Regions from separate parts of the Mesorhizobium sp. C089B genome, predicted to be linked through region 2. Evidence: riboswitches for the same ligand, from Rfam matches in the RefSeq annotation. Region 2 holds a riboswitch; the other holds the start of a gene.
The links. Region 2 has a riboswitch for S-adenosylmethionine ahead of metX (homoserine O-acetyltransferase MetX). Riboswitches for the same ligand answer to the same signal wherever they lie in the genome.

Region 1 (15,173 bases), 1.6 Mb from region 2:
CTTTGGCCTTCGATCATGGCGAAGGCACCTGGCTGGTTACCGACAAGGGCGAGCGATATCTCGATTTCGCTGGCGGCATCGCGGTCAATTCGCTGGGCCACAGCCATCCGCATCTGGTCTCGGCGCTTACCGAACAGGCGGCCAAGCTCTGGCACGTCTCCAATCTCTACGAGATCCCGGGGCAGGCCCGGCTCGGCGAGCGGCTGGCTGACGCCACCTTCGCCGACAAGGTGTTCTTCACCAATTCCGGCGCCGAGGCGCTCGAATGCGCGATCAAGACGGCGCGGCGCTATCAGTTCGTCAAGGGCCATCCCGAGCGCTTCCGGGTCATTACCTTCGAAGGCGCCTTCCACGGCCGCACGCTGGCGACCATCGCCGCCGGCGGCCAGTACAAATATCTCGAAGGCTTCGGCCCCAAGGTCGAAGGCTTCGACCAGGTCGGCTTTGACGACATCGACGCCGCCGAGAAGGCGATCACACCAGAGACCGCCGCGATCCTGATCGAACCGGTACAGGGCGAGGGCGGCATCCGCCCGGTGCCGACGCAATCCTTGAAGCGGCTGCGGCAGCTCTGCGACCAGCATGGCCTGCTGCTGATCTTCGATGAGGTCCAGTGCGGTATCGGTCGCACCGGAAAGCTGTTCGCGCATGAATGGACCGGCGTGACGCCCGACATCATGGCGATTGCCAAGGGCATTGGCGGCGGCTTCCCGATGGGCGCGTGCCTCGCCACCGACGACGCTGTCGTCGGCATGACGGCAGGCGTGCATGGCACCACTTTCGGCGGCAATCCGCTGGCCATGGCGGTCGGCAACGCTGTGCTCGACGTCGTGCTGGAAGACGGCTTCCTCGAAGACGTCCAGCGCAAGGCATTGCTGATGAAGCAGGGCCTGGCGGCGGTCGCCGACGAATTTCCCGATGTCATCGAAGGTATCAGGGGCAGCGGCCTGATGCTTGGCCTGAAATGCGCCATGCCCAACACCAAGGTCAACATGGCGCTGCGCGACCAGCATCTGCTGGCGGTGCCGGCAGGCGACAACGTCATTCGTCTGCTGCCGCCGCTGACCGTCACCGACGCCGAGATCGGCGAAGCGCTCGATCGCATCCGCGCCGGCGCCAAGGGCCTGACCGACGCCATCGCCGCGGCCGCCGCGAAGTAATCCCGAGAACCATTCCCGATGAGCCTTCGCCATTTCACCGATCTTTCCGCCGTTTCCGAAGGCGATCTGCGCCTGATGCTGGACGATGCGGTTGTGCGCAAGGCGCGCCTCAAGGCCGGCGAACGGACCAAACCGCTCGAAGGCAAGGTGCTGGCCATGATCTTCGACAAGCCGTCGACGCGCACGCGCGTGTCCTTCGACGTCGGCATGCGACAGCTCGGCGGCGAGACCATCATGCTGACCGGCACCGAAATGCAGCTCGGCCGTTCCGAGACCATTGCCGACACCGCCAAGGTGCTGTCGCGCTATGTCGACGCCATCATGATCCGCACCACGTCGCATGAGCGGCTGCTCGAGCTGACCGAGAATGCCACGATTCCGGTCATCAACGGGCTGACCGACGACACCCATCCCTGTCAGCTGATGGCCGACATCATGACCTTCGAGGAGCATCGCGGTCCGGTTGCCGGCAAGACCATCGCCTGGACCGGCGACGGCAACAACGTGCTGCATTCGCTGCTCGAAGCTTCGGCGCGGTTCCGCTTCAACCTGAACGTCGCAGTGCCGGAAGGCAGCGAGCCGGCGCAAAAGCATATCGACTGGTCGAAGAGCAATGGCGGCAAGCTGCACTTCACCCGCTCGCCCGAGGAAGCCGTCGACCAAGCCGACTGCATCGTCACCGACTGCTGGGTGTCGATGGGCCAGGAACACCGCGCCCGCGGCCACAATGTCTTCTCGCCCTATCAGGTCAATGCGGCGCTGATGGCCAGGGCCAAGCCCGACGCCCTGTTCATGCACTGCCTGCCGGCGCATCGCGGCGAGGAAGTCACCGACGAGGTCATCGACGGTCCGCATTCGGTTGTCTTCGACGAAGCCGAGAACCGGCTCCACGCCCAGAAGGCGGTTTTGGCCTGGTGTCTGGGCGCTTGATCTCCAGGCGCTTGATCTCCAAGCGCTTGATCCGGGGCGGCGCGATGCCTATTTGCGCCCCATCACGCAAATCAAGCGCGTTTGGACGCATGCACCCCTCCGGGCCGCATGGCCGCGCCCTGGAGCTTTGTCATGTTGGAAACGCATCAAGTGACTGAACATCACCCCAAACTCGGCGAGTTCGGCTATGCCGGCGACGATCATGTCGTACCCTTCGAGGTCGGCCCGCTCGACGTGCGCGGCCGCACCGTGCAACTCGGGCCGATGCTCGACGCCATCCTCAACCGTCACGACTATCCCGAGCCGGTCGCCCGCCTGCTCGCGGAAGCCTGTGTGCTGACGGTGCTGCTCGGCACCTCGCTCAAATTCGAAGGCAAGTTCATCCTGCAGACCCGCACCGACGGCCCGGTCGACATGCTGGTCGCGGATTTCTCCACGCCTTCGGCATTGCGCGCCTATGCGCGTTTCGACGCCGACCGGCTGGAGGCCCTGGTGGCCGCAGGCCAGACCTCGCAGCAGACGCTGCTGGGCAGCGGCGTTTTGGCGCTGACCATCGACCAGGGCGCGCACACGCAGCGCTATCAGGGCATCGTCCAGCTCGACGGCGAGACGCTGGAGGACGCCGCGCGCACCTATTTCCGCCAGTCGGAGCAGATCCCGACCGACCTCAGGCTGTCGGTGGCCAAGCTTCTGACGCCAGGTCCCGGCGGCGCTCGTGAGCAGTGGCGCGCCGGCGGCATCCTGGCGCAGTTCCTGCCGCAGTCACCCGAGCGCATGCGCGTGCCCGACATTTCGGGCGGCGACGGCGATCCGCGTGACGTGACGCAGGAGCCGGCCGACAATTCGTGGCGCGAGCTGGTGGCGCTGCTCGGCACCATCGAGCCGACCGAGCTGATCGACCCGACCATCGGCGCCGAGCGGCTGCTCTACAGGCTGTTCCACGAACATGGCGTGCGCGTCTTCGGCGGCGTGCCGGTCGCCGACCAATGTTCCTGCTCAAGGGACAAGATACGCGGCATCCTCGAGGGGTTTTCCGCGCAGGAGATCAAGGACAGCACCGAAGATGGCGGCATCCACGTCGCCTGCGAGTTCTGCTCGAAGCAGTACGACTTCGACCCGGCGGAGTTTGCAACTCAGTAGCATCTCTTCCTTCTCCCCGTTCACGGGGAGAAGGTGCCCGAAGGGCGGATGAGGGCAGCGCGAACTTTGGTGAATGGCCGCGCATAGCCTAGGTCATGTGCGTGGAAGATAACCTCATGACTCTGGCGCTGCCCCTCATTGCCCTGCCGGGCATTTCTCCCCGTATAGTGACGGGGAGAAAACCCCTAATTCACCGTCCGTCGGGTCCCCGGCAGATCCAGCGAAAACGCGGGAATAGCGACGTCGAACGTCTCGCCCTTTTTGTTGCGCATGGTGTAGTGGCCGACCATGAAGCCGGAGGGCGTTGAGAGCGGGCAGCCTGACGTGTATTGATAGCTGTCGCCGGGATTGAGCTCAGGCTGGTCGCCGACCACGCCGGCGCCGCGCACTTCCTCGACCCGGCCGCTGCCGTCGGTGATGTGCCAGTAACGCGCCATAAGCTGCACGAAATCGTCCGACTGGTTGTCGATCGTCACCTGGTAGCCCCAGACATAACGGTTCTCCGCCGGGTCCGAGCGGTCCTCCAGGTAGAACGGTCTGACCTGCACTTCGATGTTGCGCGTGACGGCGCGGTACATGGGCTGCTCCGGTTGCGCGGCAGGGAACATTTGTCGCGCCATGCGGTTTGATACGCGCAGAGCGGCATGTCCTGCCAGCCTCAAAGCGCAGGTGCCGACAAACAATGTCATTTAAGTGACACATGACAATGTTGGTGTGCGCAAACCTTGCCGGCGACTCAAGGCCCATCTGTCGACTGACAAAGCAGCCGCGAGCGGCCTTTCCGGAGTGACCAGATCTCGATGGAACCAGCTCTCACAGCCGCCTTCGCTTCCTCCGCTTTGCTTCTTTCCAATCTCGCCAGCATCCTGCTTGCATCGTCGAAGCTGAAAGCGCGCCGTCTCATCCCTCCGCCGTCCAACGAGCAGCCGCCGGTCTCGATCGTCGTGCCGTCGCGCGGCGTGGAGCCGTTCACACAAGAGACGCTGCAGCGAGCTTTCTCGCTTGACTGGCCGATCTACGAACTGATCTTCTGCGTCGCTCACGCCGACGACCCGGTCGTCGAACTGATAAACAGGGCGATCGTCCTGTTTCCCAACGTGCCGACCCGGCTGCTGATCGGCGACGACCGCGTCAGCAGCAACCCGAAGCTCAACAACTGCGTCAAGGGCTGGGAAGCGGCGCGCTATCATTGGGTTATTCTGGCGGATTCCAACGTGCTGATGCCTAGGGATTACGTCCAGCACCTGATGGCGGCCTGGCGGACCAATACCGGGCTTATCTGCTCGACGCCGATCGGCTCGCGGCCGGATGGCTTCTGGGCCGAGGTCGAATGCGCGTTCCTCAACACGCTGCAGGCGCGCTGGCAATATGCCGGCGAGGCGCTCGGTCTCGGCTTTGCCCAAGGCAAGAGCATGCTGTGGAACAAGCCGATGCTCGATACCAGTGGCGGTATCCGCGCGCTGGCCGCCGAGATCGCCGAGGATGCTGCTGCAACCAAGCTGGTCAACGGACTGGGCCTGCACGTCAATCTCGTTGCCTCGCCTTTCGAGCAACCACTGGGGCAGCGCCGACTTGCCGACATCTGGTCGCGCCAGGCGCGCTGGGCGCGGTTGCGCCGCGTCACTTTCCCGCTGTTTTTCGCACCCGAGATCCTGACCGGCGTCGCCGTGCCGCTGGCGTTGGCGCTGGTGGCGGCCGCAAGTGCCGGCATCAGCCTGCCGGCCACGGTGTTGGCCGTGCTGACGGCGGCCTACATTCCCGAATGCGCGCTGGCCGCGGCCAAGGGCTGGCACCTGTCGCTGCGCATGGTCCCGGCGATGATGGTGCGCGACATGATGCTTCCCGCCATCTGGGCGCGCGGCTGGCTGAGCGGCGCCGTCGACTGGCGCGGCAACATCATGACCATCGGCACCAAGACGGCCGAACTGGAAGAGGTTTCGTCGGGAGCGTGACGCCTCGCGGCCTATCCGGCTGCCTTCAGCGCCTGCGCAACGTCCTCCAGCAGATCGTCCGTATCCTCAAGACCGACCGACAGCCTGAGCGTTCCCGGCCCGATGCCAAGCTCGGCGCGAGCTTCGTCGCTGAGGTTCTTGTGCGTGGTGGTCGCCGGATGGGTGATCAGGCTCTTGGCGTCGCCGAGATTGTTGGAGATCAGCACGATGTCGAGCGCGTTCTGCAAGGCGAAGGCCGCCTGCTTGCCGCCCTTGATGTCGAGGCAGATCAGCGTCGATCCGCCTGTCATCTGCTTCTTGACGATGTCGGCCTGCGGGTGGTCGGCGCGGCCGGGATAGATGACGCGGGCGATTTCCGGCCGTCCTGCCAGGAAATCCGCGATCTTGGCCGCGCTTTCAGTCTGCTGGCGCACCCGAACCGGCAGCGTCTCCAGGCCCTTGAGCAGCGTCCAGGCGTTGAACGGCGACAGGCTCGGGCCGGTGTGGCGGAAATAGTCGTGCAAATTCTCGTCGATCCATTTCTTGTCCGACAGGATGATGCCGCCGAGACAGCGTCCCTGGCCGTCAATGTGCTTGGTCGCGGAGTAGACGACGATATGGGCGCCGAGCTGCAAGGGCTTCTGCTGCAAGGGCGTGGCGAAGACATTGTCGACGATCAGCCTGGCGCCGATCGAGGTGGCGAGCGCCGCCACCGCTGCGATGTCGACCACTTCCAGCGTCGGATTGGTCGGGCTTTCCAAGAAGAACAGTTTCGTGTTCGGCCGCACCGCCTTTTCCCAGTTGGCGATGTCGGTGCCGTCGACCAGCGTTGCCTCGATGCCGTATTTCGGCGCCAGCGTCTCCACCACCCAGCGGCAGGAGCCGAACAGCGCGCGCGCCGCAACGATATGGTCGCCGGCCTTGGCGCTGCACAGGAGCGCTGCCGTCACCGCCGCCATGCCGGACGCCGTGGCGCGCGCATCTTCGGCACCCTCCAGCGCGCACATGCGCTTTTCGAACATGTCGACGGTAGGGTTGGCATAGCGCGAATAGATGAAGCCCGGCTCCTCGCCCTTGAAACGGGCTTCCGCGGCCTGCGCCGTTTCATAGACATAGCCCTGGGTGAGATACATCGCTTCCGACGTCTCGCCGAACTGGGAACGCAGTGTTCCCCCGTGCACGAGTGCGGTCTGAGGCTTCCAGTTACGCTTCTTGGTGCTCATCGCTTTTGTTCCAGACACAAAAAAACCGGCCGCGAAAGTCGCAACCGGTCCATATGGCCTTGCGGCCCGACGGTCCTTTAGCGACTTGTTTAACGTGGCTGCAAGCCGACCGGCCAAATCACCACGGGATAACGACCCTTTAGACCTCACCTGCGCTTGCGTCAATTGCCGGCTTCATTAAGAGGTTTGTACCAGGCAGGTTCCGCAATAATATCCAGCGGTTTTGCGGCAAGAACCTGCCACAAAGAGACCGACCTTGGAGCGGAGCCAGCCTTTTGCGGCAGACAGGCATTCTTCCCGATCAGGACATTTCCGCGCTGTTTCAGTCCGGCGCGCTGAAGTCGCCGCGCGCGCTTGATGTCGACCAGGTGCAGCCGGCGAGCCTCGATCTCAGGCTCGGCGACAAGGCTTTTCGCGTGCGCGCCTCCTTCCTGCCGGGTCCCGATCATCTGGTGGCCGACAAGCTTCACCGGCTGAAATTGCATGAGTTCAGTCTCGCCGAGGGCGCGGTCCTGGAAACCGGCTGCGTCTACATCGTGCCGCTGCTCGAAAGCCTGGCGCTGCCCGCAAACGTGTCGGCCTCGGCCAACCCGAAGAGCTCGACAGGCCGGCTCGACATCTTCACCCGGGTGATGACCGATCGCGGCCATGAGTTCGACAAGATCGCCGCCGGCTATCACGGGCCGCTTTATCTTGAAGTCAGTCCTCGCACCTTCCCGATCGTCGTGCGCGCCGGATCGCGACTGTCGCAGATCCGCTTTCGCACCGGCAACGCGCTGTTATCGGAGGCAGAGCTGAACGAATTGCACCGCGCCGAGATGCTGGTGGCGACCGAGCCGCCCAACATTTCCGGCGGCGGCATTGCGCTGTCGATCGATCTTGACGGCGACCAGAACGGCCTGGTCGGCTATCGCGGCAAGCATCACACCGGCTTGGTCGATGTCGACAAGCGCGCCGCCCAGGATGCCGTCGATTTCTGGGAGCCGCTCTATAAGAGCGGCGCCGGCGAACTGGTGCTCGACCCGGACGAGTTCTACATCCTGGTCAGCCGCGAAGCCGTGCACGTGCCGCCGCTCTACGCCGCCGAGATGACGCCCTTCGATCCGCTGGTTGGCGAATTCCGTGTTCACTATGCCGGCTTCTTCGATCCGGGCTTCGGCCATTCGGCCTCAGGCGGCACCGGCAGCCGGGCGGTGCTCGAAGTGCGCAGCCACGAAGTGCCGTTCATCCTCGACCACGGCCAGATCGTCGGCCGGCTGGTCTACGAACACATGCTGAAGCGGCCGCAGGCGCTTTACGGCACCGATCTCGGCTCGAATTACCAGGCGCAAGGCCTCAAGCTCTCCAAGCATTTCCGCCCCGCCGGCTGAACCTTCGATCACCATCAGGCAAAATACTTGCCTGCGCTGCCTCACCATGCTTGGCTGCCTTTCGGTGGCCGGCAAGAGAACGGCGCGCAAGGGGAACCAAAATGCAGATTTCAAGATGGATCATATCGGCAGCGGGCGCTGCCATGCTGGTGATATCGGCCGGCTCGCTGGCTGAGGCGCAGGAGAAATTGAAGATCGGCACCGAGGGCGCTTATCCGCCCTTCAACACCATCACCGCGGACGGCAAGATCGAGGGCTTCGACATCGACATTGCCAATGCGCTGTGTGCGCAGATGAAGGTCGAGTGCGAGATCGTCACCCAGGACTGGGACGGCATCATCCCGGCGCTGCAGGCGAAAAAGTTCGACGCCATCATCGCCTCGATGAGCATCACCGAGGAGCGCAAGAAACAGGTCGCCTTCACCAACAAATACTACACGACGCCGCTGGCGCTGGTGGCGCCCAAGGACAGCGACCTCACTTCCACCGAACCGGCAGCCCTTGCCGGCAAGACGGTGGGCGCGCAGGCCTCGACCACCCAGGCCGACTATGCGCAGGACGCCTATGGCAAGGCCGGCGCCGAGGCGAAACTCTACCCCACCCAGGAAGAGGCGATCACCGACTTGCAGAACGGCCGTCTCGACGCCGTCATCTCCGACAAATTCGTGCTGATGGACTGGCTGAAGAAGGCGAGCGACGGCTGCTGCAAGCTTGTCGGTGACGTCAAGGGCACCGAGACGCAAGCCGGCATCGCTGTCCGCCTGGAGGACACGGCACTTCGCGACAAGCTCAACGCGGCGATAGACGCCATCGTCGCCGACGGCACTTACAAGAAGATCCAGGCCAAGTATTTCGATTTCGATATCTATTGAGGTTGGAACTGCCAAATCTCCCCCCTTGAGGGGGAGATGGCCGGCAGGCCAGAGGGGTCGCTGCGCATAGAATGCCAGCGCCTTTCAGCCGCGGAAGACTTTAGCGCTCCACGCGCAACGACCCCCTCTGTCGCCTTCGGCGACATCTCCCCTCAAGGAGGGAGATTACGCTCTCAAAGCGCCTTCACCGCCACCTTAACCGGCTGCTCAATCTCCAGCGGGTTGCGCAGCGGCAGGCCGAAATCCCCGGCCTCGATCTCGAACACGTCGCCAGCCTGAGTCTTGATGCCGTCGGCAAAGGACAGCGTCGCCGTGCCGAACATGTGCACATGCACGTCGCCCGGCTGGCGGAAGGCCGAATATTTGAAGTGATGATGTTCGAGATTGGCGATTGTGTGCGACATGTTCGCTTCGCCCGACAGGAACGGCTTTTCCCACAGCAAATTGCTGTCGCGATAGATTCGCGATGAGCCCCTGACGTCGGCCGGCAGGTCGCCGATCAGGATTTCCGGCCCGAACGAGGCGTTGCGCAGTTTGGAATGTGCCAGGAACAGATAGTTCACCCGCTCGGTAACATGATCGGAAAACTCGTTCGACAGCGTGAAGCCGACGCGGAACGGCGCGCCGTCGTCGCCGATGACATAGATGCCGGCGATTTCCGGCTCCTCGCCGGCGTCCTGCGCAAAGGCCGGCGACATCAGTGCGGCGCCCGGCGCCACCGCCATGGTGCCGTTGCCCTTGTAGAACCATTCCGGCTGCACGCCGGTCTGGCCCTTGGCCGGCTTGCCGCCTTCGAGCCCCATGCGGAACATCTTCATGGAATCGGTAAGCTGCTCCTCGCCGCCATCGCTGAGCTTCTTGTGCATGGAATCGCGCGTCGCCGCCGAGCCGAGATGGGTCAGGCCGGTGCCGGTCAGATGCAGATGCGCAGGATCGGGATGGTTGATCGGCGACACCAGCCGGCCCTTCTTGTAGACGGCGTCGAGGTCTATCGCTTCACCGAACCCCTTGCGCTCGATCAGCGCGGCGAGGCCCGTTCCGGTGCGCGCGGCTTCCATGGCCAGCGAATAGACGCTGCGGGCGCCGTTGATGATCCTGGTCTTGCCGCCGCCATTGCGGGCGACGACGCGGATGGTCTCGGCGTCGTCGAGGATCTGGGAGATTAGCATGATGAAATCCTCTCTCATGTGCCTTGGCCGGGTTGCCCCTTGGCAAACCTTGACCTGCGCGGCTCGGACCTCGCCGCGCCACGGGTTGAACTCTTCGTCCGGATTGCGCTCGCGAGCTCCATCCCTCGGGGGACTTCTTATGCCGACAACTTGCCGGCTGCGCCGCGACCGTATGCCTCCTGCTTGCCTCGCTGAAGCTTGTCAGGCCTTGTTCTTGTTGTAGACGTCGAAGATCACGGCGCCGAGCAGCACCAGGCCTTTGACCACCTGCTGCCAGTCGACATTGACGCCCATGATCGACATGCCGTTGTTCATCACGCCCATGATGAAGCCGCCGACGACCGCCCCGATAACCTGGCCGACGCCGCCCATCGCCGAGGCGCCGCCGATGAACACTGCGGCGATGACATCGAGCTCCGAGCCGAGACCCGCCGCCGGCACCGCCTGGCCGAGACGAGCCGCGATGATCAGGCCGCCAAGCGCCGACAGCACGCCCATATTGATGAACACCATCAGCGTCAGCCGCTCGGTGTTGATGCCCGACAGCTGCGCCGCCTTGGGATTGCCGCCCATGGCGTAGATGCGCCTCCCGATGGTCATGCGCTTGGTGACGAAGACGAACAGCGTGATCAGCACGCCCATGACCAGCAGCACCACGGGCAGGCCGCGGTAGCTGGCAAACTCATAGACCAGGAACAGCGCCAGCGCGCTGGCGACCAGCGTCTTGACGACGAACAGGGTGAAGGGCTCGGCCTCATAACCATGGCGTTCTCGTTTGCGCCGGGTGCGGACCCCGAAATAGGCATAGGCGAGCACGGCGATCAGCCCCAGCACGACCGTCGTCATGTGCAGGGTCACGCCGCTGCCCATGATGGTCTTGCCGGCTGCGTTCACGACCGGCGGGACGAGCGTCAGTGGGCCGATCACATCCGGGATGAAGCCGGAGCTGAGCATCTTGAAGTCGTCGGGAAGCGGACCCACCGACGAGCCGCCGCCAAGCAACGCCTGGCAAATGCCGCGGAAGATCAGCATGCCGGCCAGCGTGACAATGAAGCTCGGTATCCGGTGATAGGCGATCCAATACCCTTGCGCGGCGCCGATCAGGCCACCCGCGACCAGGCAGACGATCGAAACCACCAGCGGATTGCTCAGCGGTCCGAGTTGCCAGATGACCATCATGTTTGCCGCCAGCGCGCCAATGAAACCGGCGACCGATCCGACGCTGAGGTCGATATAGCCCGATACGATCACCAGCAGCATTCCCAGCGCCATCACGATGATGAAGGAGTTCTGCTGCACCAGATTGCTGAGGTTGACCGGCTTGAACAACGTCCCCGACGTGGTGAACTGGAAGAACAGCATGATGACGATCAGGGCTATGATCAGTCCGTATTCGCGTAAATTCGTCGCCAGCGCCGAGACGGCGATGCGCGGGCGCTGTTCGTCGGCGACGTTGCCCTGCGGGCGGGGGCGCTTTCGGTGCTCATGCTGCTTTTCCTTCTCCCCGGACGATGGCGCGCATTATCTTTTCCTGGCTTGCTTCCGCCGCCGGCATTTCGCCCACCATGCGCCCTTCGTTCATGACGTAGATGCGGTCGGTAATCCCCAGCAATTCCGGCATTTCCGACGAGATGACCACGATCGCCTTACCCTCCGAGGCAAGGCGCGCGATGATCGTGTAGATTTCATACTTGGCGCCGACATCGATGCCGCGTGTCGGCTCGTCGAGGATCAGCACGTCAGGGTCGGCAAACAACCATTTCGACAGCACCACCTTCTGCTGGTTGCCGCCGGAAAGATTGCCGGTCATCTGATAGACGCTGGACGCTCGGATATTGGTCTTCTTGCGATAGTCGTTGGCGACCGCAAGTTCGCGCATGTCGTCGATCACGCTGTGGCGCGACACGCCGTCGAGATTGGCCAGCGTAATGTTATGCTTGATATGGTCGATGAGATTCAGGCCGTAGGTCTTACGGTCCTCGGTGACATAGGCGATGCCGTGTTGGACCGCCTTGCTTACCGACGAGACATCGACCGGCTTGCCCTTGAGCAGCACTTCGCCGGTGATGCGGCGGCCATAGGAGCGGCCGAACAGGCTCATGGCGAATTCGGTGCGGCCGGCGCCCATCAGCCCGGCGATGCCGACCACCTCGCCCTTGCGCACATTGATGTCGATGCCCTTGATCACCTGCCGCTCGGCATGGAGCGGGTGATAGACCGACCAGTTCTTCACCTCGAACACGACTTCGCCGATCTTGGGCTCGCGCGGCGGATAGCGGTCGTCTAGCGAACGGCCGACCATCGAGGTGATGATGCGGTCTTCGGAGATATCCTTCTTGGCCAGCGTCTCGATGGTGCGCCCGTCACGGATGACGGTTACCTTGTCGGCGACCCGGTTGATCTCGTTGAGCTTGTGCGAGATCAGGATCGAGGTCATGCCTTGCCGCTTGAATTCGAGCAGAAGATCGAGCAGCGCCTGGCTGTCTTTCTCGCTGAGCGACGCGGTCGGCTCGTCGAGGATCAAAAGCTTGACGTCCTTGCTCAGCGCCTTGGCGATCTCGACCAGCTGCTGCTTGCCGACGCCGATATTGGTGATCAGTGTCTTGGGGTCCTCCTTGAGGCCCACCTTCTTCAACAGGGCAGCGGTGCGCGCCTCGTTGGCATCCCAGTCGATGACGCCGTATCGGGCGTTTTCGTTGCCGAGGAAGATATTTCGGTGATCGACAGCATCGGCACCAGCGCTAGCTCCTGGTGGATGATGACGATGCCCTTGTGTTCGCTGTCATGGATACCTTTGAACTGGCATTCCTGACCCTGAAAAATGATCTGGCCGTCATATGTGCCGGCGGGATAGACGCCCGACAGGACCTTCATCAGCGTCGACTTGCCGGCGCCGTTCTCGCCAACCACGGCGTGGATCTCGCCTTCTTCGACGCTGAGGTTGACGTTCGACAGCGCCTTCACGCCGGGGAAGGTCTTGGTGATGTCGCGCATCTCCAAAATCGTCGTCATCAGGGCAAGCTCCTCCTGTTGCATGTCGCTCCAAAGTGCTTGCGGTTTGAGACAACGACATGCACGCAAACTAAGTCCGGTAGAAACAATACCGGGGTCGCTTGTGAACGGACAGGGGTCCTGCGTCGCGCAGGACCCCTGTCTTTATAAACGGATTACTTCAGTTCGTCGGCCTTGATGTAGCCGGAGTCGACGACCAGTGCCTGGTAGTTCGACTTGTCGACCTCATGCGGCGTCAAAAGGATCGAGGGGACGACCTTGACGTCGTTGTTGTAGGTCTTTTCATCGAGGCCGTCCGGCTTGCCGCCCGAGAGCACCTTGTCGACGAGTTCGACGGTGGCCTTGGCCAGTTCGCGGGTGTCCTTGAACACGGTCGAGTATTGCTCGCCCGTGATGATCAGCTTGACCGAAGCAGTCTCGGCGTCCTGGCCGGTCACGATCGGCCACGGCTGGGCGTCGGTGCCGTAACCCACGGCGCGCAGCGAAGCGGTGATGCCGCGCGACAGGCCGTCATAGGGCGAAAGAACGCCATCGACGCGGCTGCCGTCCGAGTAGTTGGCCGACAGCAGGTTGTCCATGCGCGCCTGGGCGGTGGCGGCGAGCCAGCGCAGCGTGCCGACCTTGTCCATGCCGGTCTGGCCGGACTTGATCTTGATCGAGCCGTCATCGATCAGCGGCTGCAGCACCGAGATTGCGCCGTTGTAGAAGAAGAAGGCGTTGTTGTCGTCCGGCGAGCCGCCGAACAGTTCGACGTTCCACGGCTTGGTGTTCGGGAAGCGCTCCTTGAGGCCCTTGACCAGCGAGTTCGCCTGGATCACGCCGACGCCGAAATTGTCGAAGGTGGTGTAGTAATCGACATTGGCGGTCTTCTTGATCAGGCGGTCATAGGCGACGACGACGACGCCGGCGTCAGCGGCCTTCTGCAGCGCGTCCGACAGGGTCGTGCCGTCGATCGAAGCGATGATCAGCGCCTTCGGGCCCTTGGTGATTTCGTTTTCCAGCTGGCTGAGCTGGTTGGGGATGTCGTCCTGAGCGTACTGCAGGTCGACCGTGTAGCCGAGAGCTTCGAGCTGGGACTTGACGGCATCGCCGTCATTGATCCAGCGCTGCGAGGTCTTGGTCGGCATCAGCACGCCGACAAGACCCTTGTCGGCTGCATGCGCCGAGTAGGTCATGGCAGCGATGCCAAGGGCCGCGACGGCGGCCAGTGTCTTGATGATTTTCACGTAAAACTCTCCCTGGTTGATGGACGCGACACCTCGGGGCTTCGCGGGCCGCGCAGTCGGGCGGATGCGCCAAAGCGCCGCCGCCGTCATAATCGATCTCCGGTATCCTCCCAATCGGCCCTCAGATTTAAATCGATACGATTTTGCTCGTCATCGACCGTCAAGTCTTGAGGACGCGCGAAAGTGTGACCCTTTGCCATAACTGTCAAATGCGATCTTCGGTGGTTGCTATACCAAAACCGGTATATGACTAAACCGGGCTGGAACAGTGGCGGAAGCGGGAAAAGGCATGGCGGCTTTACGAGGTCCTCAGGGAATTTCAAGCGGTTACGATGAATTGCCGGGCGATGGCGAGACACTTCTGCGTAGCGGCTTGAGCCTGCGTCACATGCGCATGATCGCAGCACTCGACGATCACGGTCGGGTGAGTGCTGCCGCCCAGGTGATGAACATCTCGCAGCCGGCGGCCTCGCGCATGATTTCCGAGATGGAAGCGGTGCTCGAGGTGAAGCTCTGCGAAAGGCTGCCGCGCGGCATCACGCTCACCCCTTACGGCAAGGCGCTGGCCCGGCGCGCGCGCTCGATCCTGCTCGAAATGCGCGAGGCCGACCGCGAAATATCGGAGCTCAAGGCCGGCAAGGGCGGCTCGGTGTTCCTTGGCGCGGTGACGGCGCCGGCGATCGAACTGGCGGTCCCGGCGATCCGCGAGATACGCCGCCTCTATCCGCGCATCGAGATTACCATGCAGGTCGAGACGTCGAATGTGCTGGCGCGCGAACTGATCGCCACGCGCCATGATTTCATCATCGCCCGTGTCCCCGAAGACCTCAATCCGCGCCTGTTCGAATCGCGCGTCATCGGCGTCGAGAAGGCCTGCCTGATCGTGCGCCGAGGCCACCCGCTGAGCAACGGCCATCCTCTAAACAATGGGAAGGCGGTGAGGCTGGAGGACACCGCCGCCTTTGACTGGGTGTTCCAGTCGGGCGGGTCGCCGCTGCGCCAGGCGATGGAGAGCAATTTCCTGAACCGCAACATCGCCCTGCCGGACCGCATCCTCAACACCTCGTCGCTGCTGCTCACACTGGTCATGGTGGCGCAGTCCGACGCCATCGCCCCGGTGTCGATCCAGGTGGCAAAATT
Region 2 (15,173 bases):
TGACGCATTCAAAAACAGCGAAAATTAACCGACGGTTAACCATGGCGGCCGATGGTCGTTGGACAGAAAGGGTTGGCACGCCGCCGCCACACCTCAGGTCGTCGCACGTGATCCGCTTCGAAAATGTCGGCCTTCGCTATGGCATGGGTCCGGAAATCCTCCGCGACATCTCCCTGCACATTCCGGAGAGCTCCTTCCAGTTCCTGAGCGGGCCCTCGGGCGCCGGCAAGACGACGCTGCTGCGCCTTCTGTTCATGTCGCTGAAGCCGACACGCGGGCTGATCACCATCTTCGGCAAGGACCGCTCGCGCATCTCGCGCGCTGAACTGCCGCATCTCAGGCGCCGCATCGGCGTGGTGTTCCAGGATTTCCGCCTGCTCGACCACATGACCACCTATGAGAATGTCGCTCTGCCGCTGCGCGTGCGCGGCCGCGAGGAAGCGAGCTACCGCACCGACGTCACCGAACTTTTGAAATGGGTCGGCCTGGGCGAGCGCATGCATGTGCTGCCGCCGGTCCTTTCGGGCGGCGAAAAGCAGCGCGCGGCAATCGCTCGGGCCTTGATCGAACAGCCCGAAATCCTGCTTGCCGACGAGCCGACCGGCAATGTCGACCCGCCGCTGGCGCGCCGGTTGCTCAGGCTGTTCATTGAGCTCAACCGGCTCGGCACCGCGGTGGTGATCGCCACTCACGATCTCGGCCTGATGGAGCAGGTCGACGCGCGCCGCATGATCCTGGCCGGCGGAAGGCTGGATATTTATGACTGAGCTATCGGCCGAACAGCTGCATGAAGACGCCGCCGAGCCCGCAACGACGACGCAGCGCGTCCAGCGCCGCATGGCGCCGATCGTGCCGGCGCAGAATATTGCCGGCCGCGCCTTGGTGCTGGTCATCGCCATCATGACCTTCCTGTCCTGCCTGACTTTCGGCGCCGTCACGCTGGTGCGCGACACTGCCTCGGTCTGGGAAAACCAGATCTCGCGCGAGGCGACGATTCAGATCAAGCCGGTCGACGGCCTCGACATGGAGGCAGCCCTTGCCCAGGCCTCGCAGATCGTCGGCGAATTCCCCGGCGTAAAGGAAACCCGGATCATCGATCGCGACGCCACCGCGCGCCTTTTGGAGCCATGGCTGGGCTCGGGCCTGAATATCGACGAATTGCCGGTGCCGCGCCTGATCATCGTCACCATCGACGAGACCAGCCCGCCCGACTTCAGCGCCATCCGTGCGGCGCTCACGCCCAAGCTGCCGAGTGCTTCGCTCGACGATCACCGTACATGGGTCGACCGGCTGGTCGCCATGGCCCGCACCACGGTCACCATCGGCATCGCCGTGCTGGTCCTGATGCTGTCGGCGACGGTGCTGACCGTAGTGTTTGCGACGCGCGGCGCCATGGCGGGTAACGGCCATATCATCGAAGTGCTGCATTTCGTCGGCGCCGAGGCGCGCTTCATCGCGCGCGAATTCCGCTGGCATTTCCTGGTCACCGGGATGAAGGGCGCAGCCGCCGGCGGCGCAGCCGCGATCCTCGTTTTCATCGTCTTTTCCTGGTGGTCGTCGCGCAACATGGCAACGCCGCAGGCCGACCAGGCCACCGCTTTGTTCGGCAATTTCGCCATCGGATCGGCAGGCTATCTCGGCGTCGGCCTGATGGTGCTGGTGATCGGCGGACTGACGGCGGCGACCTCGCACGCCACCGTCGTCGCCTATCTCAGCGACATCGATGTCCGCCAGCCGGATGCGGGGTGACCCGTGAGGGCAGAAGCGAAAACAGTTCGGGGGCAAGGACAGGAATGGAAGGGACGATCACGGATCGAAAACCGACGTAACGCAATGTGCGCTTTTTTCCTTACCAAAAAGGCATTTCAGGATTAACCATAGGATGATGAACGCGCGGGAGTCGACCGGAACGGCTGGACAGATGCCAGTGGTGCGTTTGCGTGTGCGTACCGGGCTGGGCCGTTTGCGCACCGCCCTGCGTCTCGCCTCCCTCTGTCTACTGCTGCTGGTGGCCCTGTTTGCCGGTGGCTTCGGCTGGTTCGCCAGCAAGGTCAGCCACATGACGACCCCGACCAACCCGGCCAAGGCCGATGCGATCATCGTCTTGACCGGCGGTCAGGCCCGCCTCGACGCAGCACTCGATCTGCTTGCCTCCGGCAAGGGCGAGCGGCTGCTGATCTCAGGCGTGCATCCCTCTGCCAGCCGCCGCCAATTGCAGGCTGCTACCGGCGGCGACAAGGCGCTGTTTTCCTGCTGTGTCGACATCGACCGCGCCGCGCTCGACACGATCGGCAATGCCGAGGAAAGCGCTAAATGGGTGGAGAGCCACGCCTATGGCAGCGTCATCCTCGTCACCAACAATTACCACATGCCGCGCAGCCTGCTCGAGATGGGCCGCCTGCTGCATGGCGCCAGGCTTGAACCCTATCCGGTGGTCAACACCAATCTGGACAATGGCGACTGGCTGACCAAGCCGGAAGCGCTACGCGTGCTTCTGACCGAATACAGCAAATACCTGCTGGCGCTTGCGCGCGGCGTCGTCCCGGTCCGCCAGACTGCCGACAGCGTCGCACTGGCCGAGGTTTCGACCGCCAAGGACTAAAGCAATTCCAGGAAAAGTGTGTAGCGGTTTTCCCGGGAAAAGCACGTACGCTTTCCCTTGGGAATTGGACAGACGACTCTGACGGCGCTCGATTACCCCTTGGCCGTGCCGTCTTCCGCGCCACGCAGCCGCGCAATCTCCTGTTCGAGGCTTTCAATCCGCTTGTCGCGTTCGGCGAGTGCGGCCGCGACATCGGCGGCCTCGAATCGCTGCGGAATGTGTTGCGGGCAATTGGCATCCCAGGCCGAGACGGTGAACAAGATGACCTGCTCGGGGCGCGCCTTGTAGTCCTGCGGCATCAGCCTTGCCAGAAGCTCGGCATCGTCCTCGACGACGCGCGCCGTGCCCCAGATCTTGACGCGCTGGCGATGCGCATAGTCGATCAGGAACAGGAATGCCTGGTTGTTGTCGGCGAGATTCCCCTGCGTGATGAACTGCCTGTTCCCGGAGAAATCGGCAAAGCCGATGGTCTTCTCGTCCAGCACCTTGAGGAAGCCGGCTGGCCCGCCGCGATGCTGGATGTAGGGCTGACCCTCGCCATTTGCCGTCGACAGGAAGACGCTGGTCTGCGCCGCGATGAAGTCGGCGAGGTCGGGCGTCATATGGGCGCGCCATCCGCCGCGCTCCTCGGCGCTGGCATAGCCCTTGCGCGAACCTTTGCGGGTCTGGATCGCCTTGACCGTCGGCGTGAAGGCGACATCGCTGGTGAAAGTATGAGCATTCATGGAAGCCTCCGCGAGGCCGAAACACGGCCATTGTACGCGAAGAGGTAGATCCTTCCATGTTTTGGATGTAGATGGCATAGTTGCAAGCTATCCTTCCAATTTCCGGAAGAAAGTATGGATCGTCTCGAAGCCATGTCGCTGTTCGTCGCCGCGGTGGAAGCGGGCAGCCTTTCTGCTGCCGGCCGCCATTTCGGCATTCCACTGGCAACGGTCAGCCGCAAGGTTTCCGACCTCGAAAAGCACCTTCAGGCGCGCCTGCTGAACCGTTCGACCCGGCAGCTCACGCTGACCGATGCCGGCCAGGCCTATCTCGCCGCCTGCCGCCGCATCCTCGGCGAGGTCGGCGAAGCCGAACGCACCGCTGCCGGCGAATACAGCACGCCGACCGGCGACCTGTTCATCACCGCGCCGGTCGTCTTTGGTCGCTTGCACGTGCTGCCTGTCGTCACCGAATTCCTGGCGGCTTATCCTCAAGTCAACATTCGCCTGACGCTGGCTGACCGGATAACCCAACTGGCGGAGGAACATCTCGACCTTGCCATCCGCATCGGCGAGCTTGCGCCTTCGAGCCTCATTGCCATCCGCGTCGGCGCGATCCGTCGCGTCGTGTGCGCCAGCCCCGCCTATATCGCCGCGCATGGCATGCCGCGGACGCCGGACGATCTGGCCGCGCATGAATGCATCAGTTTCGAGGGGCCTTCCGCTCTCGCCAGCTGGAGCTTTGCCGGCGACAAGGGCGAACTGATCGTGCCGATCCGCTCACGGCTGCGCGTCAACACGGCGGAAGCTGCAATCGATGCCGCGATTGCAGGCGCCGGGATGACGCGGGTGCTCTCCTACCAGATCGCGGACGCAGTACGTTCCGGCGTGCTCGTCCCGGTCTTGCGGCCCTTAGAGCCGCAGCCATGGCCGGTGAGCCTCGTCCATGCCGGCCAAGGCCTGCTGGCGGTGAAACTCAGGGCGTTCCTCGATTTCGCCGCTCCGCGGCTGAAGCAGCGGCTATTGCAGGCGACGTGGTGAGTTGAGACTGGCTTGAGTCAGTGGCGAGCCGGCCTATGTCAGGCCATTGCGGCGTTTCCTTTTTGCCCGCGCTTGGTGTAACCAACGCACACCTCCTCAACGGGCCCTTCCCCGCATGCTCTATATCCGCTCGCTGGCGTTCAACTTCGTCTTCTATGTCAATCTGATCGTCCAGATGGTCCTCTGGACCCCTTACTACTTCCTCTCGCCACGCCATCGCGCCTGGTTCGTGCCGAAATTCTGGTCGCGCACCAGCCTGTGGCTCTACGACAAGATCGCCGGCACCAGGAGCGACATCACCGGCGTCGAGAACCTGCCGGAGGGCTCTTTCATCCTGGCGCCGAAACACCAGTCGTTTTGGGACGCGATCGCTTTCTTTCCGTTCCTCCACGACCCGCTTTATATCCTGAAGCGCGAGCTGACCTGGATCCCCTTCTTCGGCTGGTACATCCTGAAGATGCGGATGATCCCGGTTCACCGCGGCAGCCGCTCCAAGGCGTTGAAGCAGGTCGTTGCATCGACAAAGCAGGAGATGGGGCGCAATCCGCGCCAGCTGATTATCTACCCCGAAGGCACGCGCCGAGCGCCAGGCGACGAGCCGGCTTACAAATACGGCATTGTCGAGCTCTATACGCAGCTTGGCGTCCCGGTGGTACCGGTCGCCCATGTCGCCGGCCTCTACTGGCCGCGCCGCAAATTCCTGCGCTTTCCCGGTACCATCAAGGCCCGCTTCCTGCCGCCGATTCCGCCCGGGCTCGGCAAGGACGAATTCATGGACCGGCTGATCGGCGATACGGAAGCCGCCTGCGACCAGCTGCTAATCGAGGCATCGCAGGCTCCTAACCCGCCGCAAATGCCGCCGACGGCGGTCAAGCGGCTGGCCGAACTCGCCGCGGCCGCCAAAGCAATTCCAGGAAAAGTGTGAGCGGTTTTTTCCGTCCTGAATCGCGCCAAAACAAAAAAGACCAAAGCTTGATCTCTTCTGCGGGCCGGCTCAAGGCCACGCCGCCAGCGCCGTGGTCAGCACCAGCGTCGCCGCGAAGGCCAGATTGATGATCCGCGACGCCAGCGGCTGGCGCAGGGTGCGGGCGAAGGCCGCGCCGGCCAGCAGCCACAGCACATGGATGGCTACGATCATCAGGGTGAGAACCGCCAGCCTGGCCGGGATGCCGAGAGCATCGGCGCCGGCTGCGGTCGCGGAGCCAGCAAGGACCGCAGCAATCGCCACATAGGCTTTCGGGTTGGCAACGGCGAGCAGGAAGCCGCCGAGGAAGGTCGGCAGAACCGCGCTGCTGTCACGCGCGGCCAGCGGCGGCGCTGTCGCTATTCTGTAGGCGAGGTAGAGAATATAGGCGGCGGAAGCGACCGCCAGCACCGGCGCTACGCCCGGCATCGAGGTAAGGATAGCCTTGATGCCGGTGGCCACCACCAGCAGCACCGCGACGGTGCCTAAAATGATCCCCGATGTGTAGTGAAGCGAATTGCGCAGGCCGAAGGCGGCCCCTATCGCCGTGACGCTGATCGTCGCCGGGCCAGGACTGCCCATGACGACGGTTGCCGCCAGCACCAGCGCCAGCAATTGCTGCCAGGGCTGCGCCTGCGAAAGAATGTCTGCGGCCATGCTGCCTCTTCTCCACAATAATGGAGAGCAGTGTGGCGAGGCGGACAGCCGTCGTCTTGAACGATCGTGCCGAAGCTGCGCGGCTAGGCGCTGGCCTTGTCCAGCGCCACGAGATCCTCCGCGCTGAGCTTCAGCGATGCGGCGCGCGCCAGGCTGTCGACCTGGTCCAGCGTCGTGGCGCTGGCGATCGGCGCGGTGATGCCGGGCTGCGCCATCACCCAGGCGAGTGCCACTTCCGCCTGCTTGGCCGAATGGCGCGCCGCGACGGTGTCGAGTGCGGCCAGAATGCGCATGCCGCGCGCATTGAGATAAGCCTTCACGCCGCCGCCGCGTTCACTTTTGCCGAGATCGGCCTCGCTACGGTATTTGCCGCTCAAAAACCCCTTGGCGAGACTGAAATAGGTGATGACGCCGATATCCTCGGCCACGCACAGATCATGCAGCGGCCCGTCGAAGGATGAGCGGTCGTAGAGATTGTATTCCGGCTGCAGCACGCTGTAGCGCGGCAGCCCGCGCAGGCTGGCAACATCGAGCGCGGCGCGCAGCTGGCCGGCGTCAAGATTCGAGGCGCCGATATGGCGGACCTTGCCGGCAGCGAGCAGCTTCTGGTAGGCGCCGAGCGTCTCCTCATAAGGGGTTGTCGGGTCCGGCCAATGCGAGAGATAAAGGTCGATCACATCGGTCTGCAGTCGCTTGAGCGACGCCTCGACTGCCCTTTCGATATGGGCAGCGGACAGATCCTTCTTGCCTTGTCCCATATCCGAGCCGACTTTGGTGATGACGATGATCTTGTCACGGTTGCCGCGGCTTTTCATCCATTTGCCGATGATGGTCTCGGACTCGCCGCCCGCGTGGCCGGGCACCCAGCGCGAATAGGCATCGGCGGTATCGATAGCGTTGAGGCCGGCGTCGCCGAACCGGTCGAGCAGGTCGAAGGAGGTCTTCTCGTCCGCGGTCCAGCCGAAGACATTGCCGCCCAGGACCAGCGGCGCGATGGAAAGGTCGGTTTGACCGAGACGGCGTTTTTGCAAGACGGGGCTCCGTGGGGCTGGCGGCGGGCGACCCGAATGCTTCGGGCCGCAGCTAAGCTAGGTCTCGCCGCGCCGAGGTCAAAGGCCTCAGCCAATTTTTCCAGCGGGCCAGCGCTTCACAAAGGCGCGAGAGCTTCGCCTGCAGGCTCGCCGTGGTCTACTGGCTCACGAGGCGATCCGCTTCGCCACCTCTTCCAGCCAGTGGTCGCTGATACCCAGCGCCGCGAGATGCTGCAGCGTGTTGAGCACATAGTCCTCGTTGTTTCCGGACTGGCCGACGGCGCCACGGATAACACCTGCCGCATGCGCGGGGTCGAGCCCGCCGGCATACTGCTCATGCTGGCGGTCGACGATATAGGCGACCGCTTTCACTCTCTCTCCCGCGGCCGCCCCATTCCCGTCGAGGCTGACATCGAGCACACGCTCGAGGTAGACGCTGGTCACCAATTCGCGCTCGCGCAGATAGGTCAGCACCTCATCGCGCAGCTCGCCGGGCACGCGAAAGGCCAGCCCGATGCAGGAGCCGCCACGGTCGAGGCCTAGCACCAGGCCCGGCCGCTGGCGCGTGCCGCGATGCACGAAGGAATAGACGCACAGCGACCGGCGGTAGCCGTAAAGCCGCGCGCGCCGTGTCTCGACATGGGCGAATCCCGGTCGCCAGATCAGCGAGCCGTAGCCAAAAACCCAAAAATCGCCCATATCGCCAAGCCTGATTGCACGAGAGTGACGCCGCCGCATCGGAATCGGTGCTCTTCTGTTCTTTTTGCTTGTTGCGTAAGCCACAGTCCACCCGCAACACGCCCGCGTTAATGAAAGCCGCAGCATGACGTCAAGTGACGAGCGTCCGTCGAAGTTTCGCCACCGGCTGATGTGGCTCGCTGCCTTGGTCGTTATGCTGTTCGGCGCCTACAGCGCGGTCTGGTTCTATGTCGCCGGTCGCGTCAGCAGCGAAGCCGACAAGGCGGTGGCCTCGCTCAAGGACAAAGGCATCGAGGCCGGCTGCGCCAACCTCACCGTCAGCGGCTACCCCCTGCGTTTTGCCATCTCCTGTGACAATCTGGCTTACGAGGACGACGCCAGGAACGTTGCCGCCTCGGCAGGCAGCTTCAACTTCGTTGCAGAACTCATCCGGCCTTTGTCGCCCGCCGCCGAGTTGCGCGGGCCACTGCGGACCTCGGTGCCCGGGATGGCGCCGCTATGGATCGATTGGGACAATCTGCAGGCCAATGCCAAGCTCTCCTGGCCCTTGCCACGCAGCATTTCGCTGCAGGCCGAGAGCTTGTCCGGCCAGACCGATCCGGCCGACGACACCGACCCGGTTTCACTGTTCAGCGCCGGAACGGCGGCGGGCGAGTTGCGGCCGGACGGTCAGGACCTTGGCTATACCGGAAGCTTCACCGATCTTGAGATCGACGCCGACGCGATCGGCGGGCGCGTGCTGCCGCCGCTCGACGGCAGCGGCGACGCGACGCTGAAGAACGGCGTCGCGCTGATGAAGACGCAGGCCAGGAGCCTGCGCGGCCAGGCGGTCGGCATCCACAAGCTCGATCTGTCGTCGGGAACCGCGCGCATCACCGTCTCCGGCCCGGTGTCGGTCGACGCCAACGGCCAGGTCAATGCCGACCTGACGATCAAGCTGCAGGATCCCAAAGCCGTGGCGGCAATCCTCGCCACCGCAATCCCCGAGCAGAAGAGCCAGATCGAGCAAGGCTTTGCCGGTCTGGCGCTGCTCGGCAACGAACCGTCGATGCCGCTCAAGGTGGTGAAGGGCAAGGTCTCGCTCGGCTTCATTCCGCTGGGCAAGATAAAGCCGCTCGATTAGAGCAATTCCAGGAAAAGTGTGAGCAGTTTTCCGTCCGGAATTGCGTTAAAACAAAGAGATAGAGCATGATCGCAAAGAGCGGCAACGGCTTTTGGGGAGAGATCATGCTCGAGCAAGCCGACGCATGAACCGACCGGTGAAACTGCTGAGCGTTGGCGCGCTGACGCTGGATACCATCCTGCGCGTCGAAACCCTGCCCACGCATCAGGGCAAGTTCATCGCCTCGGACGGCATCCAGATCGCCTCGGGCATGGCGACAAGTGCTGCCTGCGCCGCCCGCCGTCTCGGCGCCGAGGTGTTCCTGTGGGCAAGTGCAGGTGACGATGCCGTCGGCGACCAATTGCTGGCCGGCATCGAGGCCGAGGGCGTCGATTGCCGCTTTGTCCGCCGCGTCGAAGGCGCCCGCTCGGCGCTGGCCGCGATCCTGGTCGACGCTCATGGCGAGCGCATCATCGTGCCCTTCTACGACCCAAAGGCGCAGGCCGACCCCGAGGCGGTGCCTGTCGCCGATCTTTCCGGCTTCGATGCCGTGCTGGTCGATGTGCGCTGGCCGGGCGCCGCCGCTCTTGCCTTGACCGCCGCGCGCGACGCCGGTTGCCCGGCAATCCTCGACGCCGACACGGCGCCGCTGGAGGTGCTGGAGCGTCTGTTGCCGCTGGCTTCGCACATCGTCGCTTCGGAGACGGCTGCACGCATTATCTGCGACCACGCGCTGGATCCCGAAACCGCCTGCGCCGACCTCGCCAGCCGCACAGACGCCTTTGTCGCGGTGACCGGCGGCGCCGCGGGAAGCTGGTGGCATGACCGGTCCGCCGGATGCGTGCGCCACATCGCGGCGCCGAAGATCAAGGCGGTCGACACGCTGGCCGCCGGCGACGTTTTCCACGGCGCCTTTGCTGTCGCGTTGGCGGAAACCATGCCGATCGAGCAGGCGTTGCGCTTTGCCAGCGCGGCGGCCGCGCTCAAATGCCAGCGCTTCGGCGGCCGGCTGGGGGCGCCAAACAGGGACGAGGCAATGGCCATGGTCGCGGCGACCTGGCCCGTCTGAAACAGATTTAACTTTTCACCGGGTGCTCGACCGCCTGCCGGCCGAAATCCGGCACGTCGATATCCTGGCCGGCCTCGATGATCGAACGGCGAACGGCCCGGGTGCGGGTGAACAGGTCGAACAGCTTGTCGCCGTCGCCCCAGCGGATCGCCCGCTGCAGCGAGGCGAGGTCCTCCGAAAAGCGCGCCAGCATTTCCAGGATGGCATCCTTGTTGTGCAGGCACACGTCGCGCCACATGGTCGGGTCGGAGGCGGCCAGACGGGTGAAGTCGCGGAAACCGGAAGCCGAATATTTGATCACTTCCGACTTGGTCACCGATTCCAGATCGTCGGCCGTGCCGACGATGTTGTAGGCAATGATGTGCGGAAGATGCGAAACGATGGCCAGCGTCATGTCATGATGCTGCGGGTCCATCGAGTCGATGTTGGAGCCGCAGCGCCGCCAGAATTCCGACAGCTTTTCCAGCGCGGCCGGATCGGTTCCCGGCAGCGGCGTGAAGATGCACCAGCGGTTTTCGAACAGGTCGGCGAAACCCGCATCCGGGCCCGATTTCTCCGTACCTGCCAGCGGGTGCCCCGGAATAAAGTGCACGCCGTCCGGTACATAGGGCTGCATTTGCGCAATGACGGAGGCCTTGGTCGAACCGACATCGGTGAGGATGGCGCCCTTTTTCAGCCCCGGCGCGATCTCTTGCGCCACCTCGCCCGACGATCCCACAGGCACCGAGACGATGATCAGGTCGGCGTCGCGGACCGCTTCCCTGGCGCCGGTGGTGTAGCTCTCGCCAAGACCGAGCTCCTTCGCCCGCGCCAGCGTGGCCGGGCTGCGCGTCGCGATGGCGACATGGCGGGCCAGGCCCTCGCGGCGGATAACGCGGGCCAGCGACGAGCCGATCAGGCCGATGCCGACCAGCGCGATCTTTTCAAACATCGGTGATGTCATTGTTTCAGCTTTTCAGGAACGTCGTGAGGGCGTCGATAACGCCGCGATTGGCTTCTTCGGTGCCGACGCTCATGCGCAGCGCATTGGGAAAGCCATAGCCGGTAACGCGCCGCAATATATAGCCGCGCTGGGTGAGGTAGTCGTCCGCCGCCTCAGCCGAATGCTTCTTGTCGTCGGGAAAGTGGATGAGGACGAAATTGCCGACGCTGGGCGTCACCCTGAGCCCAAGCTTCGTCAGCTCTTCATTCAGCCAGGTAAGCCAGGTCTCGTTGTGCAACGAACTGCGCTCGACATGGGCGCGGTCGCGGATGGCGGCAATGCCGGCCTCGATCGCTGTTGCGTTAACGTTGAAAGGGCCGCGGATACGGTTGATGGCATCGACGATGTGCAGTGGGCCATACATCCAGCCGATGCGCGCGCCGCCAAGGCCGAGCTTGGAGAAGGTGCGGGTCATGACCACATTCTGTGCGCTGCCCGCCAGCTCGATGCCGGCCTCGTAGTCATTGCGCCTGACATATTCGGCATAGGCCGCGTCGAGCACCAGAAGCACGTTGCCCGGGAGCGTGGAATGCAGGCGGCGGACCTCCTGGAACGGCAGATAGGTGCCGGTCGGATTGTTGGGATTGGCGAGGAAGATGATTTTGGTCCGCGGCGTCACCGCGGCCAGGATCGCGTCGACGTCGGCGCGCTCCTCGGTTTCCTTCACAGCAACCGGCTTGGCCCCCGCCGACTGAATGTAGATCTTGTAGACCATGAAGGCATGTTCGGTAAAAATCGCCTCATCGCCTGGCGCCAGATAGGTCTGCGCCAGCAGGCCCAAAATCTCGTCGGAACCGTTGGAGCAGATGATGTTTGCCGGGTTGAGGCCATGCACCTCGGCGATCGCCTCGCGCAGCCGGCGGGCGGTGCCGTCGGGATAGACATCGAGCTTGCCAGCCACTTCGCGCGCGGCCTCGATCGCCTTCGGCGACGGGCCGAGCGGGTTCTCGTTCGACGACAATTTATGGACCTTGGCGACGCCGGCCGGTGCCGTGCTCTTGCCCGGCACATAGGCGTCGATGTCCATAATGCCCGCGCGGGGCGTCGGCCGTGCCTTGTCCGCTGTCTTGTCCATGTCGCAAATCCATCGAGAATGCCTCCGTCCGGAGGCCGCAGCGGAAATACAAGCCGTAGCCGCGAATGTCGAGAGGCGGGCAATAGCTGGCCGTTGACGCCGGGCCGCACGAGTTCTAGAAGAACGCAACAGTTCCGTGGTGATTTGGCCGGTCGGCTTGCAGCCACGTTAAACAACTCGCTAAAGGGCCGTTTGCGTGACGTAACCGGCTTTGCGATCGCACTGCCGGTTTTTATTGCCTGACGGCGGGCAAGGAGAGTCACATGGCCGCGCTCCGCGCTACAAAAACCAACAACGAGGCCGACAACCCGTCGAGCCCTGTGTTGCGTTTTGGCCCTGACAAGCCGCTGAAGCTCGACGCCGGCACGCTTTTGTCGCCGTTCCAGATCGCCTACCAGACATATGGCGCCCTCAACGATGCCCGCACCAACGCCATCCTGGTCTGCCACGCGCTGACCGGCGACCAGCATGTCGCCAGCACCAATCCGGTGACCGGCAAGCCCGGCTGGTGGGAAGTGCTGATCGGTCCCGGCAAGATCATCGACACCAACCGCTTCTTCGTCATTTGCTCCAACGTCATCGGCGGCTGCCTCGGCTCCACGGGTCCGGCCTCGACCAATCCCGCCACCGGCAAGCCCTACGGCCTCGACCTGCCAATCATCACCATCCGCGACATGGTGCGGGCGCAACTGATGCTGGTCGACCATTTCGGCATCGAAAAGCTGTTTTGCGTGCTCGGCGGCTCGATGGGCGGCATGCAGGTGCTGGAATGGGCATCGTGCTATTCCGAGCGCGTCTTCTCGGCCCTGCCGATCGCCACAGGCGCACGCCATTCCTCGCAGAACATCGCCTTCCACGAGGTCGGCCGGCAGGCCGTCATGGCCGATCCGGACTGGCATGGCGGCAAATATTTCGAGCACGGCAAGCGCCCGGAAAAGGGGCTCGCCGTGGCGCGCATGGCCGCCCACATCACCTATCTGTCGGAAGCCGCCCTGCATCGGAAATTCGGCCGCAATCTGCAGGACCGCGAAGCGCTGACCTTCGGTTTCGACGCAGATTTCCAGATCGAAAGCTATCTGCGCCACCAGGGCATGACATTCGTCGACCGCTTCGACGCCAACTCCTACCTCTACATGACCCGTTCGATGGATTATTTCGACCTCGCCGCCGACCATGGCGGCCGGTTGGCAGATGCCTTTGCCGGGACCAAGACCCGCTTCTGCCTGGTGTCCTTCACCTCGGACTGGCTGTTCCCGACCGAGGAGAGCCGCTCGATCGTGCATGCGCTCAACGCCGCCGGCGCCTCCGTCTCCTTCGTCGAGATCGACACCGACCGCGGCCATGATGCCTTCCTGCTCGATGAACCCGAACTGTTTGCCGCCATCAAGGGCTTCATCGGCTCGGCGGCCCGCGCAAGGGGGCTCGCCTCATGAGCGTCAATGGCAGCCAGCGCGTCGACCTCGAAGTCGTGGCCAACCTGATACCGCCGCAGTCGCGGGTGCTCGATGTCGGCTCCGGCGACGGCCTGCTGCTCGAACTCCTGCAGGAGACCAAGCAGGTCGACGGCCGCGGGCTGGAGCTGTCACAGCGCGGCGTCAATGAATGCGTGGCGCGCGGTCTCTCGGTCATCCAGGGCGATGCCGATACCGACCTCGAATTCTATCCAGACAAGGGTTTTGACTTCGTCGTCCTGTCTCAGACGCTGCAGGCGACCCGCAACCCGAAGCTGGTGCTCGACGAGCTGCTGCGAATCGGCAACCGCGCCATCGTCTCCTTCCCCAATTTCGGCCACTGGCGGGTGCGGCTGTCGCTGTTCGTCAATGGCCGGATGCCGGTGACCGCGGACCTGCCCTATTCCTGGTACGACACGCCCAACATCCATTTCTGCACCATCCGCGACTTCGTCAATCTGGTCGAGGAACTCGGCGCTTCGGTCGAGAAAGCCACCGCGCTCGACGGCAACGGCCAGAAGATCGGACTGTCGATGCCATGGTGGTTCTGGAATTTCTTCGGCCAGCAAGCGGTGTTCTTGCTGAAGCGGTAGTTTGCCCCTATTCCAGCACGTCCGTCGCCTTGTGCGGGTGCTGAACGCCATCGGCGATGATCACATCGGCGTGGGAGTTGTCGGTGCGCAAGGCCAGAATCTCCCGATAGGCTGATGAATCGTACCAGCCCCACGCATGCGCCCTGTCCGGAAACTCGATGACGATCAGATGCCCGGGCCATTCGTTTTCGACCACGTCCATGTCGCCGCCGTGGACAAGGAAGCGGCCGCCGAACGGCTCCAATGTGGCGTCGATCCTCTGCAGATACTCGACAATCTGCGGGCCCATTGTGACTTGACGCATATGGGCGACGGCGTAGGCGGCACGGCTGAACTCCCTGTGAGATCGAAGCCCGACGACCGGCTTCGTTGGCGCAATCTGCAGACATGATGGCCATCGGTCGATTACGTCTGGGGTAATCGGCCGGCTTACGGCGTCCTGGCTCAACAGTTTGTGATGACATTGCCGCTGGTTTTTTGTAGCGTCGAATCGAATGCCATCCCGGGGTAAGGCTTGGACGGCGACCATCAAAACCTCCGGCCTCCAGGCATTTCGGGGCACAATCGAAGCAACATGTCCAAGGCAACCGACCTCGCTCCGCTGATCTCGGTGATCACACCGACGCACAATCGCCGCAGCAAGGTGGTGCGCGCCGTGGAGAGCGTGCTGGCGCAGAATTTTCCCCGGTTCGAACACATTGTCGTCGATGACGGCTCGACCGACGGTACGGCAGCCGCACTTGCCGAAATCCGCGATCCACGGCTGATCTATGTTGGCTCGAAATGGCGCGGCGCCAATGCCGCCCGCAATGCCGGCATCGAGCGGGCGCAGGCGCCGGTGGTGACATTCCTCGATTCCGACGACGTCTATTTGCCGGATCGCCTGGCGCGGACGCTGGAGCAGTTCGACAACAATCCCTCACTCGAAGTGCTGATCAGTTCCTTCGTGTCGCTGAAGGGCAATCGCCGCACCAACTGCGTCAACCGCGAGGCGCTGCTGAGCCGCGACTCGCTGGAGCGGGCCCTTGTCGCGCAGACCATCTTCATTGCCGGGTCGGCAATCACCGCCCGGCGCGAGTCGCTGCTGGCCATCGGCGGCTACGACAGTGACGTCACGCGCATGCAGGATCGCGAATTGTTGCTGCGCTTTGCCCGTCGCAGCGGCGCGCAGCTGTCCGAAGTGATCGACTGGAAAAAGTACAA

Region 1: it holds a riboswitch for S-adenosylmethionine, as region 2 does, so the genes downstream of both, NLY44_RS26610 (O-succinylhomoserine sulfhydrylase) here and metX (homoserine O-acetyltransferase MetX) in region 2, are expected to answer to the same signal.

The regions. Positions count from the first base shown of each region.
Region 1 is NZ_CP100469.1:5,408,111-5,423,283, forward strand. It holds gene NLY44_RS26585 (aspartate aminotransferase family protein) at 1-1,160, shown strand, start outside; gene argF (ornithine carbamoyltransferase) at 1,179-2,090, shown strand; gene NLY44_RS26595 (Hsp33 family molecular chaperone) at 2,199-3,230, shown strand; gene apaG (Co2+/Mg2+ efflux facilitator ApaG/CorD) at 3,416-3,808, opposite strand; gene NLY44_RS26605 (ceramide glucosyltransferase) at 4,031-5,182, shown strand; gene NLY44_RS26610 (O-succinylhomoserine sulfhydrylase) at 5,194-6,384, opposite strand; SAM riboswitch at 6,442-6,519, opposite strand; gene NLY44_RS26615 (2'-deoxycytidine 5'-triphosphate deaminase) at 6,660-7,754, shown strand; gene NLY44_RS26620 (ABC transporter substrate-binding protein) at 7,856-8,626, shown strand; gene araD1 (AraD1 family protein) at 8,800-9,795, opposite strand; gene mmsB (multiple monosaccharide ABC transporter permease) at 9,997-11,157, opposite strand; partial or broken gene mmsA (multiple monosaccharide ABC transporter ATP-binding protein) at 11,279-12,810, opposite strand; gene chvE (multiple monosaccharide ABC transporter substrate-binding protein) at 12,963-14,033, opposite strand; gene NLY44_RS26645 (LysR family transcriptional regulator) at 14,323-15,173, shown strand, end outside.
Region 2 is NZ_CP100469.1:3,824,594-3,839,766, forward strand. It holds gene ftsE (cell division ATP-binding protein FtsE) at 108-767, shown strand; gene NLY44_RS18895 (cell division protein FtsX) at 760-1,749, shown strand; gene NLY44_RS18900 (YdcF family protein) at 1,883-2,602, shown strand; gene NLY44_RS18905 (pyridoxamine 5'-phosphate oxidase family protein) at 2,695-3,327, opposite strand; gene NLY44_RS18910 (LysR family transcriptional regulator) at 3,442-4,347, shown strand; gene NLY44_RS18915 (lysophospholipid acyltransferase family protein) at 4,463-5,272, shown strand; gene NLY44_RS18920 (LysE family translocator) at 5,342-5,968, opposite strand; gene NLY44_RS18925 (aldo/keto reductase) at 6,052-6,999, opposite strand; gene NLY44_RS18930 (gamma-glutamylcyclotransferase) at 7,165-7,698, opposite strand; gene NLY44_RS18935 (DUF2125 domain-containing protein) at 7,823-8,821, shown strand; gene NLY44_RS18940 (sugar kinase) at 8,946-9,869, shown strand; gene NLY44_RS18945 (prephenate/arogenate dehydrogenase family protein) at 9,877-10,812, opposite strand; gene hisC (histidinol-phosphate transaminase) at 10,817-11,926, opposite strand; SAM riboswitch at 12,053-12,130, shown strand; gene metX (homoserine O-acetyltransferase MetX) at 12,190-13,359, shown strand; gene metW (methionine biosynthesis protein MetW) at 13,356-13,970, shown strand; gene NLY44_RS18965 (DUF1330 domain-containing protein) at 13,978-14,349, opposite strand; gene NLY44_RS18970 (glycosyltransferase family 2 protein) at 14,545-15,173, shown strand, end outside.